3 regions of the Trinickia caryophylli genome follow, and region 1 is predicted to be linked to each of the others. Evidence: riboswitches for the same ligand, from Rfam matches in the RefSeq annotation. Region 1 holds a riboswitch; each other region holds the start of a gene.
The links. Region 1 has a riboswitch for cobalamin ahead of U0034_RS14395 (TonB-dependent receptor plug domain-containing protein). Riboswitches for the same ligand answer to the same signal wherever they lie in the genome.
Positions count from the first base shown of each region.

Region 2: another riboswitch for cobalamin. It lies ahead of U0034_RS19535 (HoxN/HupN/NixA family nickel/cobalt transporter); the one in region 1 lies ahead of U0034_RS14395 (TonB-dependent receptor plug domain-containing protein).
Region 3: another riboswitch for cobalamin. It lies ahead of cobG (precorrin-3B synthase); the one in region 1 lies ahead of U0034_RS14395 (TonB-dependent receptor plug domain-containing protein).

Region 1 covers NZ_CP139970.1:3,175,306-3,178,550, reverse strand. The annotation lists gene U0034_RS14400 (FecCD family ABC transporter permease) at 1-122, opposite strand, end outside; gene U0034_RS14395 (TonB-dependent receptor plug domain-containing protein) at 177-2,141, opposite strand; cobalamin riboswitch at 2,235-2,467, opposite strand; gene U0034_RS14390 (ATPase) at 2,697-3,056, shown strand; gene U0034_RS14385 (cell division protein ZapA) at 3,053-3,245, shown strand, end outside.
Region 2 covers NZ_CP139971.1:36,826-40,070, reverse strand. The annotation lists gene cobW (cobalamin biosynthesis protein CobW) at 1-273, opposite strand, end outside; gene U0034_RS19535 (HoxN/HupN/NixA family nickel/cobalt transporter) at 329-1,390, opposite strand; cobalamin riboswitch at 1,623-1,904, opposite strand; gene U0034_RS19530 (cobalamin biosynthesis protein) at 2,019-2,519, shown strand; gene cobO (cob(I)yrinic acid a,c-diamide adenosyltransferase) at 2,516-3,118, shown strand; gene U0034_RS19520 (cobyrinate a,c-diamide synthase) at 3,121-3,245, shown strand, end outside.
Region 3 covers NZ_CP139971.1:49,837-53,081, forward strand. The annotation lists gene U0034_RS19570 (precorrin-8X methylmutase) at 1-132, opposite strand, end outside; gene cobG (precorrin-3B synthase) at 125-1,597, opposite strand; cobalamin riboswitch at 1,697-1,885, opposite strand; gene cbiE (precorrin-6y C5,15-methyltransferase (decarboxylating) subunit CbiE) at 2,002-3,245, shown strand, end outside.

The DNA.
Region 1 (3,245 bases):
ACGCTGCCGAGCGCGAGCGCCGCAGCGAATACGGTGAACGCCGCCGCTGCCAGCACGAGCCAGATCAGCGCGGCGCGGCGAGCCGACATCGGTGCATGCGCGTGCGAGACGGGCCGATTCATCGCGCGTGGCTCAGCGGAACATGGCGCCCGCTCTGGCTCTGGCCGCGCGCGGCGTCACTGCTGTTGCCAACCGAGTGTGACGAATGCGCTGCGTCTCGGTGTGTTGTAGGAATAGGCGAATTCATAGGGCTTGTCGAAAAGATTCTCGATTTGCGCGGACACGTACCAAGCTTTCGTGATGCGGTAGCGCGCCGACAAGTCGACCACGCCGTAACCGCCGAGCGGTCTGCCGCTGTCTTGCCGCACGCCGGAGACGCGCCACTGTCCGCCGATGCGCCACGCACCGAGATCGCGGTTCGCGGACAGCGTGGCGAAGTGCCTTGCCCGGCGGTTGAGGTCCTTGCCGGACGTTTCGTCGACAGGATTTTGCACCGTGAACGACGTGCGCACACGCGTGGCGCCGATCCGGCCGCTCCATGCGCCTTCGACGCCCTGCACCTTGGCGCGGCCGACATTCTCGGCGAGATAGTAAAGGCCGCCTTGGGTAGAGACATAGTCGATGAGATCCGTATAGCGCGTCTGGAAGACGGACAGGCGCACGACGCCGAGCGAATCGGACGCATACTGCAACGCCGCCTCGATCGAATGACTGCGCTCGGGCCTGATCGATGTGTTGCCGCTGCCCGGATAGTAGAGGTCGTCGAAGCTCGGTGCGCGAAACCCGCTCGAGTAGCTCGCTATCGCCTTCCAGTGCTCGGTGAAGTCGTAGCCGTAACCCAGATAGTAGGTATTCGCGCTGCCGAAGTCCGAGTAGCGGTCGCGCCGCACGTTGGCTTGAATCTGGCTTGCGCCGAAGCGCGCCGTATAGCCGGCAAAGACCGAGTCCACATGACGTGCCGGCGCCGAAAAGATGTCCGAGTCGAGGCGCTGATCGAGTCGCTCGTAGCCGAGCTGGGCGGTTTGCCCTGCGGCCAGCGCAAAATCGTTTTGCCACGTGTATTGCCGATTGGTGGTATCGAACCGATTGTCGTAGACGCCGTTCTTCTTCTGGATGCTGCGATCGTCTCCTTCGGCGAGCGTGACATGCGTCGTCCACCAATCGGTGAGCTTGCCGTTAGCGAAGACCGACGCCTGCCTTACCTTGCTGTAGAGGTTGTTGATGTCGGTCGGCACCCCGTACGCGTCGTCGAAGCTCGCATTGCCGTTCGACTGGAAGTAGCGCACCCCGGCGTCCCATCGGTCATTGAATCTGTGACGCAGCGCGGCCGATACGCTTTCGTTCAGGTACCCGTTCGCATTCGGATTCGCATTGGGAGCCAGCCGCGGATCGATCGACGAAAAGCCATTGCTTTTCAAACGCGCGACCTCGAAGCTGAACGTCGTCTTGCCCGCCTTGTCGAGCGCGCCGTCCACGCCGGCTTGCTGCGTTTGCGTACCGTAACTGCCATAGCCCGCCGAAAAATGAAAGCGCGGCGGATGGTCGCCGCCCGCTTTCGTGAATACCTGCACGACGCCGCCCATCGCGCCCGAGCCGTAGAGCGCCGATACGTCGCCGTTGACGACTTCGACATGATCGATCTGCGAGGCGGGAATCTGTGCGAGCTGCGCTTGTCCGAGGCTTACCGAATCGACACGCACGCCGTCGACGAGCACAAGCGATTGGGTGGCCGAGCCGCCGCGCAGCAGCGCAACCGCATTCGCGCCGGGCCCGCCGTTGCGGACGATCTGCACGCCGGGCGCAAGCGCGAGCACGCCCGCGAGATCGGTCGCGCCCGAATCGTCGATATCCTCGCGGCTCAAGCGCGTCGTTTGCGGGACCGCGTCGGCCAGCGCCTGCGGCGAGCGCTGCGCCGTCACGACGATCGGGGCGAGCTTGCCGGCGCGCGGGTTCCCCGTCTCGCCAGCGGACGTGGCGGCGACGGCCGATGAAGCGGACGCGCTCGGTGAGGCGGCGGGCGCGGAGTCTGTCGAGACGGGACGAGGCGTGGGCATCGTGGAGTCGAGCGCCGACTGGGCACGCGCAACGAGCGGCAGGCCGGCGAGCGCGACGAAGGCTACCCTTGCGAAGGGCATGGGAATCATCTTGTTTTCCTGTGGGATCGGAATGCCGCCCGCTCCCCGCGAGCCGCATCGGCACGGGCGCAGCGCTGGCGGCGGCTCGGCCGCCGAAGGCGGCACGCCCCCGCTCTGGCCGGTATCCGGGCTGGCGACCGCTCGCATCCGCCTTCCCGCGCCTCGCGGCGCAGTGGCACTGAATGGAGTCGCCGCGCATTGCAGCGCGGCATGTCGCTTACCGTTGCGGGGGCAGCACAGGTTGGCTGGTCCGGGCGGACTTCGCTCCCTGTTTCCCGTTTAACCGCGCGCATCAGGGCGAGCGCGCGAGCACCAAAGTGCCGCAAGTGTAGGAGCGGGGGGTGTGGGCGTCAAGAATGACCGGCTTCGCGCGCCATCGGCAAAAAGCACTGGCATTTGGCGGCTGCCGCGTTGGCGCGCCTCGTGCATCGTTTGCAAAAATACGGGGGACGTGTGCCTATTTTCGCGCCGAAACCGCCCTGTTACGTCTCGATACGAGACAGAGGTCGGACACATCGGTATTCCGCGCTAAAATGCGCAGGTCTTTAGAGGACGCAGCAGATGCTCAACGAACTCGAAACTTTGTCACAGAACATCGGCCGGCTGATCGCGATCAACGAACGCCAGCAGCAGGCCCGTCACGCGCTCGAAGAGCAACTCGCCCAGCTGCGGGCGGAAAACGACACCGCCCGCGCGGAGCTTGCGCTCTTGCGCGATGAACGCAACGCGCTGCAGGTCGAACGGGATACGTTGCTCGCGAAGATCGACGATGCACAGGTCCGCCTCAACGCGATTCTCGAAAAACTGCCGCGCGGCAAGGGCGCGTACGACGCCGACAACCAGCTCGATCTGCTCGCACCGTCCGGCGAGAACGCGGCGGCGCCCAACGGCGCAGCGGCTCAGCACGGAGAAAACGCATGACGACCAGACAGATCGAAGCCTCGATTCTCGGCCAGACGTACCGCCTCGCATGCTCGGCCGAAACCGAGGCCGCCCTGCTCGAAGCCGTTGCGCGAGTTGATGCCGAGATGGCCAAGGTTCGGGCCCACAGCAACATTCGCGGCACCGATCGCATCGCCGTGATGGCGGCGCTCTCGCTCGCATCGGAAC
Region 2 (3,245 bases), on a different replicon from region 1:
CGGGAAGAATGCTTCCTGCACGGTGCAGCAAAGGCAGCCGTTCGCGAGTTCGTAAAGCTGGCCTTCCTGCTCGTTGCCGTTTTCGTCGCAGCCGATTCCGCAGCCGCGCAGAATCTCGCCGTCTATGCCGAGCTCGCCGAACTCGTTGACGATGACGGCGATGCGCAAACCGCCCGCATGCCGAAGGATATGGCGCAGCAAGGTGGTCTTGCCGCTGCCGAGGAAGCCCGTGACGATCGTGACGGGAATCTTGCGCATGGATGTCTGCTGCATGAAGGACCTCGAATGAATGATGCGCGGGAGAGCCTGCGCTCAGGCTGTCAGGCGCTCAGGCGGACAGCGTCACGTCGATCTCGTCGTACCGCATGAGGCGATAGATGAGCGCCGACACGGCCCAGCTGACGATGAAAATGCCGATGACGAAATAGCCGAGCACACCGAAATGATCCGCGATGTTGCCGACGAATTCCCAAAAGCCGCCTTTCAGTTGCAACCGCGATGCGACGAGCGCGAGCACTTCCACGCAGCCGATCACGAGTGCGACCACGACGGAAACGAAGGTGATCGTCAGGTTGTAGTAGATCTTGCGGATGGGCCGCACGAACGCCCAGCGATAGGCACCCGTCATGAGAATGCCGTCGGTGGTATCGACGAGCGACATGCCGGCCGTGAAGAGCAGCGGCAAGGCCACGATCGACCAGATCGAGAGCCCGCCCGCGGCCTGTGTCGCGGAGATACCGAAAAGCGCGACCTCTGTGGCCGTGTCGAAGCTGAAGCCGAACAGCAGCCCGATCGGATAAAGATGCCAGCTTCGCGACGCGAGCTTGAAAAGCGGCCGGAACAGGCGCGCGAGAAACCCGCGGTTGCCGAGCAGCAGGTCGAGATCCTCCTCGACAAGCGGCTCGCCGCGGCGCGCGGCGCGAAACGCGCGCCACACGGAGACGAGAATCATCATGTTGGCGGCGGCGAGCACGAGCAGGAAAAACGCCGATACGCTCGTACTGATGATGCCGCCCACCGCCTTGAAATCGGAGAAATGCGTCGTCAGCGTGGCGGCCGTCAAGGCCACCGCGATCGACATCGCCACGACCACGCTCGAGTGCCCGAGCGAAAAGAAAAAGCCGGCGCCGAGCGGATTGCGGCGCTCCTGCAGCAGCTTGCGCGTGACGTTGTCGATGGCGGCGATATGATCGGCGTCGACGGCGTGCCGCAGGCCGAACGTATAGGCGAGCAGTGCCGTGCCGAGCAGCACCGGCTGCGCATGGAAGGCAACGAAGGCCCATGCCCACGCGCCGAGATTGAAGGCCAGCACCACGGCATAAATGCCGATGACTTTGCGCCGCGGAGCGGCGGGGCTGTCGTTGAACAATTCAAGAAAGGAATGAAGCACGGTCGGCGCCTGTGACGATCGATGCATGATGAAATCGACTCCGCTGCGCCCGGCCTCACCGACGCCCGACGCGTCCCACGTGCCACGCGCGCTGGCCCGATGCGCACCGCCGCGGCATGCGCGGGCGCACGCCTGAGCGTCGAACCGGAAACACGGCGAGCGGGCAGCGGGAAGCGCCGGCGATCGATGCCGAAGACAGGGAAGTCGTGACAGTCGCGCCGCCTACCCGCAGCGCCTGTCCTCCGCTCTGGCCGGTATCCGGGCTGACGAGAGCGCCGCTTCACCTTCCCGCGCGAGTAATGTTGTTTCTTGCGCAGTGGTCATCTGCATGGGCGGCCTTGCGCACATGCATAGAAGCCGGCTCTGCATCGCGTCATGCGATGCGCTCGCCTACCGTTGCGGGGGCAGCACAGTTTCGCCCTGCCGCGCAGGAGAGCCGCGGCGAGCTTCTGTTTCCCGTTTAACTGCGCGCGCAGGAAAAGCGCGCGCGAGCACCAGATCGGTTGCGAGTGTAGGTGCCTTCGTCGCGATTCGTCAAGAAATGGCGGCCGACCGCTGTGCTATCGTATCGGCCGCATCTCGCCCCTGTGTGGGCGGGCATGGCCTTCACTCCTGACGATCCACCGATATGACGACTGGACAGCCGCCTGCAACCGCGCTTTCGAGCGACGAGCCGGCCAGTCCGGAGCCGCACGCGCGCTTTGCCGTCGGCATCGGATGCCGGCGCGGCGCATCCCTCGCGCAAATCGAGGCAGCCGTGTTGGCGGCGCTCGCCGCTCGTACGATACGTGCGGTGCGTTGCGTCGCGACGCTCGATGCGAAAGCGGGAGAGCCGGGCCTGCTCGCGTTCTGCGCGCGCTACCGGCTGCCGCTCGTGACCTTCGAAGCGAACGCCGTCAGCGCATGTGCCGACGCATACGGCTTGCCCGCAGGTTCGGCCGCAGCGCAACTGCACGTCGGCGCCACGGCGGTCTGCGAGCCTTGCGCGCTGCTCGCGGCGCCCGGCGGCACCCTCGTCGTGCGTAAGCAGGCACGCGCGGGCGTCACCGTGGCCGTGGCCGCGTGGCCGGTCGCACGTGCGATCGACAGCCCCATACAACCCACGAATTTCAAGGACTTCAGCGCATGAAGACGGACCCCGAATCGCACCAGCGCATGACCGAGCGGCGCCGCGCAGGCCACGAGAAAAAGCAGGCGGCCGCCACGACCGAAAAGGGCTTGCTGATCGTGCACACCGGCAACGGCAAGGGCAAGAGCACGGCAGCGTTCGGCATGGCGGTGCGCATGCTCGGGCACGGCGAGCGCATCGGCGTCGTGCAGTTCATCAAGGGCGCGCTGCATACGTCCGAGCGCGACTTTCTCGGCGCGCACCCGCAATGCGATTTCGTGACGATGGGCGACGGCTACACCTGGAACACACAGAATCGCGAAGCCGACATAGCGACGGCGCGCAAGGGCTGGAACGAGGCGCTGAGGATGATCGAGAGCGGCACCTGCCGAATGGTGATCCTCGACGAACTGAATACGGTGCTCAAGTATGAATATCTGCCGCTCGACGAGGTACTCGCCGCATTGCAGGCGCGCGATCCGATGTTGCATGTGGTCGTAACGGGGCGCCACGCGCCCGATGCGCTCGTGGAGGCGGCCGACCTCGTCACCGAGATGCGCCTCGTCAAGCACCCCTATCGCGAGCAGGGCGTCAAGGCGCAGCGCGGCGTGGAGTTCTGAACATGCCCGCCTGCCCCGCCCTGCTGATCGGCGCGCCGGCGTCGGGACAGGGCAAGACGACGATCACGGCCGGCCTCGCCCGGCTCCACCGGCGGCAAGGCCGGCGCGTGCGCGTGTTCAAGGCAGG
Region 3 (3,245 bases), on a different replicon from region 1:
GCCGCAGGCATGGATCACGCGGACGGCGAGTTTCTCGAGGTCGGCGGGAATGAGAGAAAGATCGGCTTCGGCGCGAATCGTTGCGAACGATTCGCGATAGATCGCCTGGCCGTCGCGGAGATAGTCAAGCATGGTTCGGATGAGGTTGGTCCGCCGCGCGCAGGCGATCGGCGGCTTCGTCTATGGTCAGATGCGAGGCGATGCGCGTGCCGAAGCGGTGCGCGCAATCGGCGCCGCCGCGATGCGGGGCGGCGGGCGATGCGTCTTCGCGCCGGTGAAGGTCGTAGCGCCCGGGCGCGACTGCGAGCAGCGTGTAGGGCGCGCAATGTGCCGCGGCGCAGGAGCGAATACAGCCGGTCAGATGGACGTGCACGCTTGCGGGCAGCGATCGCGCGAGCGAAAGCGCATCCGCTTTCGTATCGGCAAGGCTCTTGGCGCAACCGCTCGAGCCGGCACAGGCGATCAGGCGCGCAAGCGGATGCCCTGCGTCGCGTATGAAGCCGAGCGTATCGAGGCCCGTTTCGAGGGGAGGTACCGCCTGCTCCGCAATGTCGGGCAAGAGAACCCCTTGCCATGGGGTGATGCGCAGCGTGCCGTTACCATGCACGCTCGCGAGCTGCGCGAGCGCATGCAGCGTCGAGGAGTCGATCCGGCCTAACGGCGGCTGGCCGCCGACGTACCAGCGGCCGGCCTGCTTTTGCCGATGAGTGCCGAAACGCAGCGACGCATCGGCGCGATCGCGTCGCCATGCGGAGATATCGACACCGCGGCGCAGCGGCCCGTCGAAGCGCAGCGCGAGACGATGCAGCACGGCGTCGAGGCCATGCCGGTTCAGGACGTGGCGCATGCGCGTTTCGTCGGGGCCGGCCAGGTCCAGGAACGTGTGCAGCAACGCCCGAACAAATGCCGCGGCGTTCGCATGCGATACGGCACCGAGTGCGTAGTCCGCGGGCGTCGACGGCTGGCCGGCCAGACCGAATGCGTACAGCGGTTCGCCGGCGTCTGGCGGCATCGCGCAAAGCCAGACGTCGTGCGGATGGTCGACGGCCGCAAGGCGCTCGCCGCCGTCGAGCAGCACGGCAAACTTCGGCGAAAGCGAGGCAAAGCGCGGCTCGCTTTGGAGCAGAGCGAGAAGTTCGGCGGCGAGCGGCCTCGTGTCGACGATCGACGCTTCGTCGCGCCCGGCAGTGGGGCTCGTCATCACGTTGCGTACGTCGTCGGCGGCGGCGAGGCGCGCACCGAGTCCTTCCTGGCCTTCGCCGCCTTCCGGGCCACGCTCGTCGGGCCCGGCGTGTGCGCCGGCAGTGCTCGTGCCGTCGGGCCGCAGCGGCCCGAGCCCGGCATCGAGCAAGCGCGCGACGAGTGCACGCTCCTGGCCGGGCCGCACGCCGCGCAACTGGAGATTGGCGCGATTCGTCAGTTCGATGACGCCCGACGCGTGCGCGCGCGCCGCATCGGCAACCGCCACGGCCTGCGCCGCGCTCAGTTCGCCGCCCGGCAGCTTGATGCGGCACAGTCCGCCATCGCGCGCCGCAACGATGCGTGCGAGCGCGGGGCAGGCCGAAGGCCGGACAATGAAAGACGGATCCTGGTTCAAGAGATCATGCGCGCGGCGCACCGTTGCGTCGCGCAGTGGCTCGGCCCGTCTCCCGGAGAGAAGGACGCGGCACCGGTTCACCCCGCCCGGTATCGGCTTGCGCGAAAGTTTTGGCCGGCAGGTCTCCTGGCTTGCAGGTCGTCGACCGGCGCCGGCCTTCCCGGTCCGCCTCGAAGACGGCCAGTGGCGCATGAGGCGCGGACTCGCTGCATACAGTTGCGGGGGCAGCCACAGCTCGGCTGTGTTCCCTTTTCAGCCCCGAGGGGCACCGGCGAAGCGGTATTATGCCCCTTTTCGCGAACACGGCGAACACGGCGAACACGGCGAAACGGCGCGCGTGCCGCGCACGCGTGTTTCGTGCGTGGATACGTAAAGTAAACAGACCCGATGCAAGGATGAATGCAATGCCGGCCTGGCTTACGGTGGTAGGGATCGGCGAAGACGGATTTGGCGGGCTTGGCCGCGCGGCGCGCCGGGCGTTGCTCGATGCGTCGGTGATCGTGGGCGGCGAGCGCCATCTGGCGATGCTGCCGGCGCGGCTTCGCGCGCGGCGCGAGCGCTGGCCGCGGCCGTTCGACATTGCCCCGGTGCTCGCGCTGCGCGGCGCGCCGGTATGCGTGCTCGCAAGCGGCGATCCGATGCTTCACGGCGTGGGCGCCACGCTCGCACGCGCACTGCCGCGCGAGGAATTCGCGGTGCTGCCGTCGGCCTCTTCGCCGTCGCTCGCGGCAGCCCGGCTCGGCTGGCCCTTGCAGGACGTGGCCGTCGTTTCGCTCGTCGGGCGGCCATTGGCCACGCTCAATGCGCATGTGCGCGATGGCGCGCGGCTTCTCGTGCTGAGCCGCGATGGCCATTCGCCGGCGGAAGTGGCGGATTTGCTGAACGCGCGCGGCTTCGGCGCCACAGCCATGCACGTGTTCGAGCATCTGGGCGGCCCGGCCGAGCGGTGGACCGAAACGACGGCGCAGGCGCGCGAACGCGCCGAGGTGGCGAGACTCAATCTCGTCGCGCTCGAGTGCCGCGTCGGCGGCGCGGCGTCGGCCGTTTCGCTGCCGCTTACGAGCGGCTTGCCCGATCAGGCATTTTTCAATGACGGCCAACTGACGAAGCGGGACGTGCGTGCGATCGCGCTCGCGCGTCTGGCACCGCTGCCGGGTGCGCTGTTGTGGGACGTCGGCGCCGGCTGCGGGTCGATCGGCATCGAATGGATGCGTGCGCATCCGAGCTGCCGCGCGATCGCGGTCGAGGCCGATCCCGCGCGGCAGGGCTTTATCGAGCGCAATCGCGATGCACTCGGGGTACCGGCGCTGGAGCTCGTCGCGGGCCACGCGCCCGAGGCGCTCGCTGCACTGCCCGAACCCGATGCCGTGTTCGTTGGCGGCGGCGTGACGACGCCGGGCGTGCTCGACGCCTGCTGGGAGAGGCTGCGCGCGGGTGGGCGGCTGGTCGCCAACGCCGTGACGCTCGAAGGGGAAGCCGCGCTCGTGGCGTGGCGCGCGCAACATGGCGGCACGCTGACCCGCATCGCGCTGGCGCACGCCCAGCCGCTCGGCGGATTCGAAACCTGGCGCCAGGCGTTGCCGGTCACGCTTTACGAGGTGACGAAGCCGTGCGAGCCGGCTCCTGTCCCGGCCCGTGCCAGCCACAT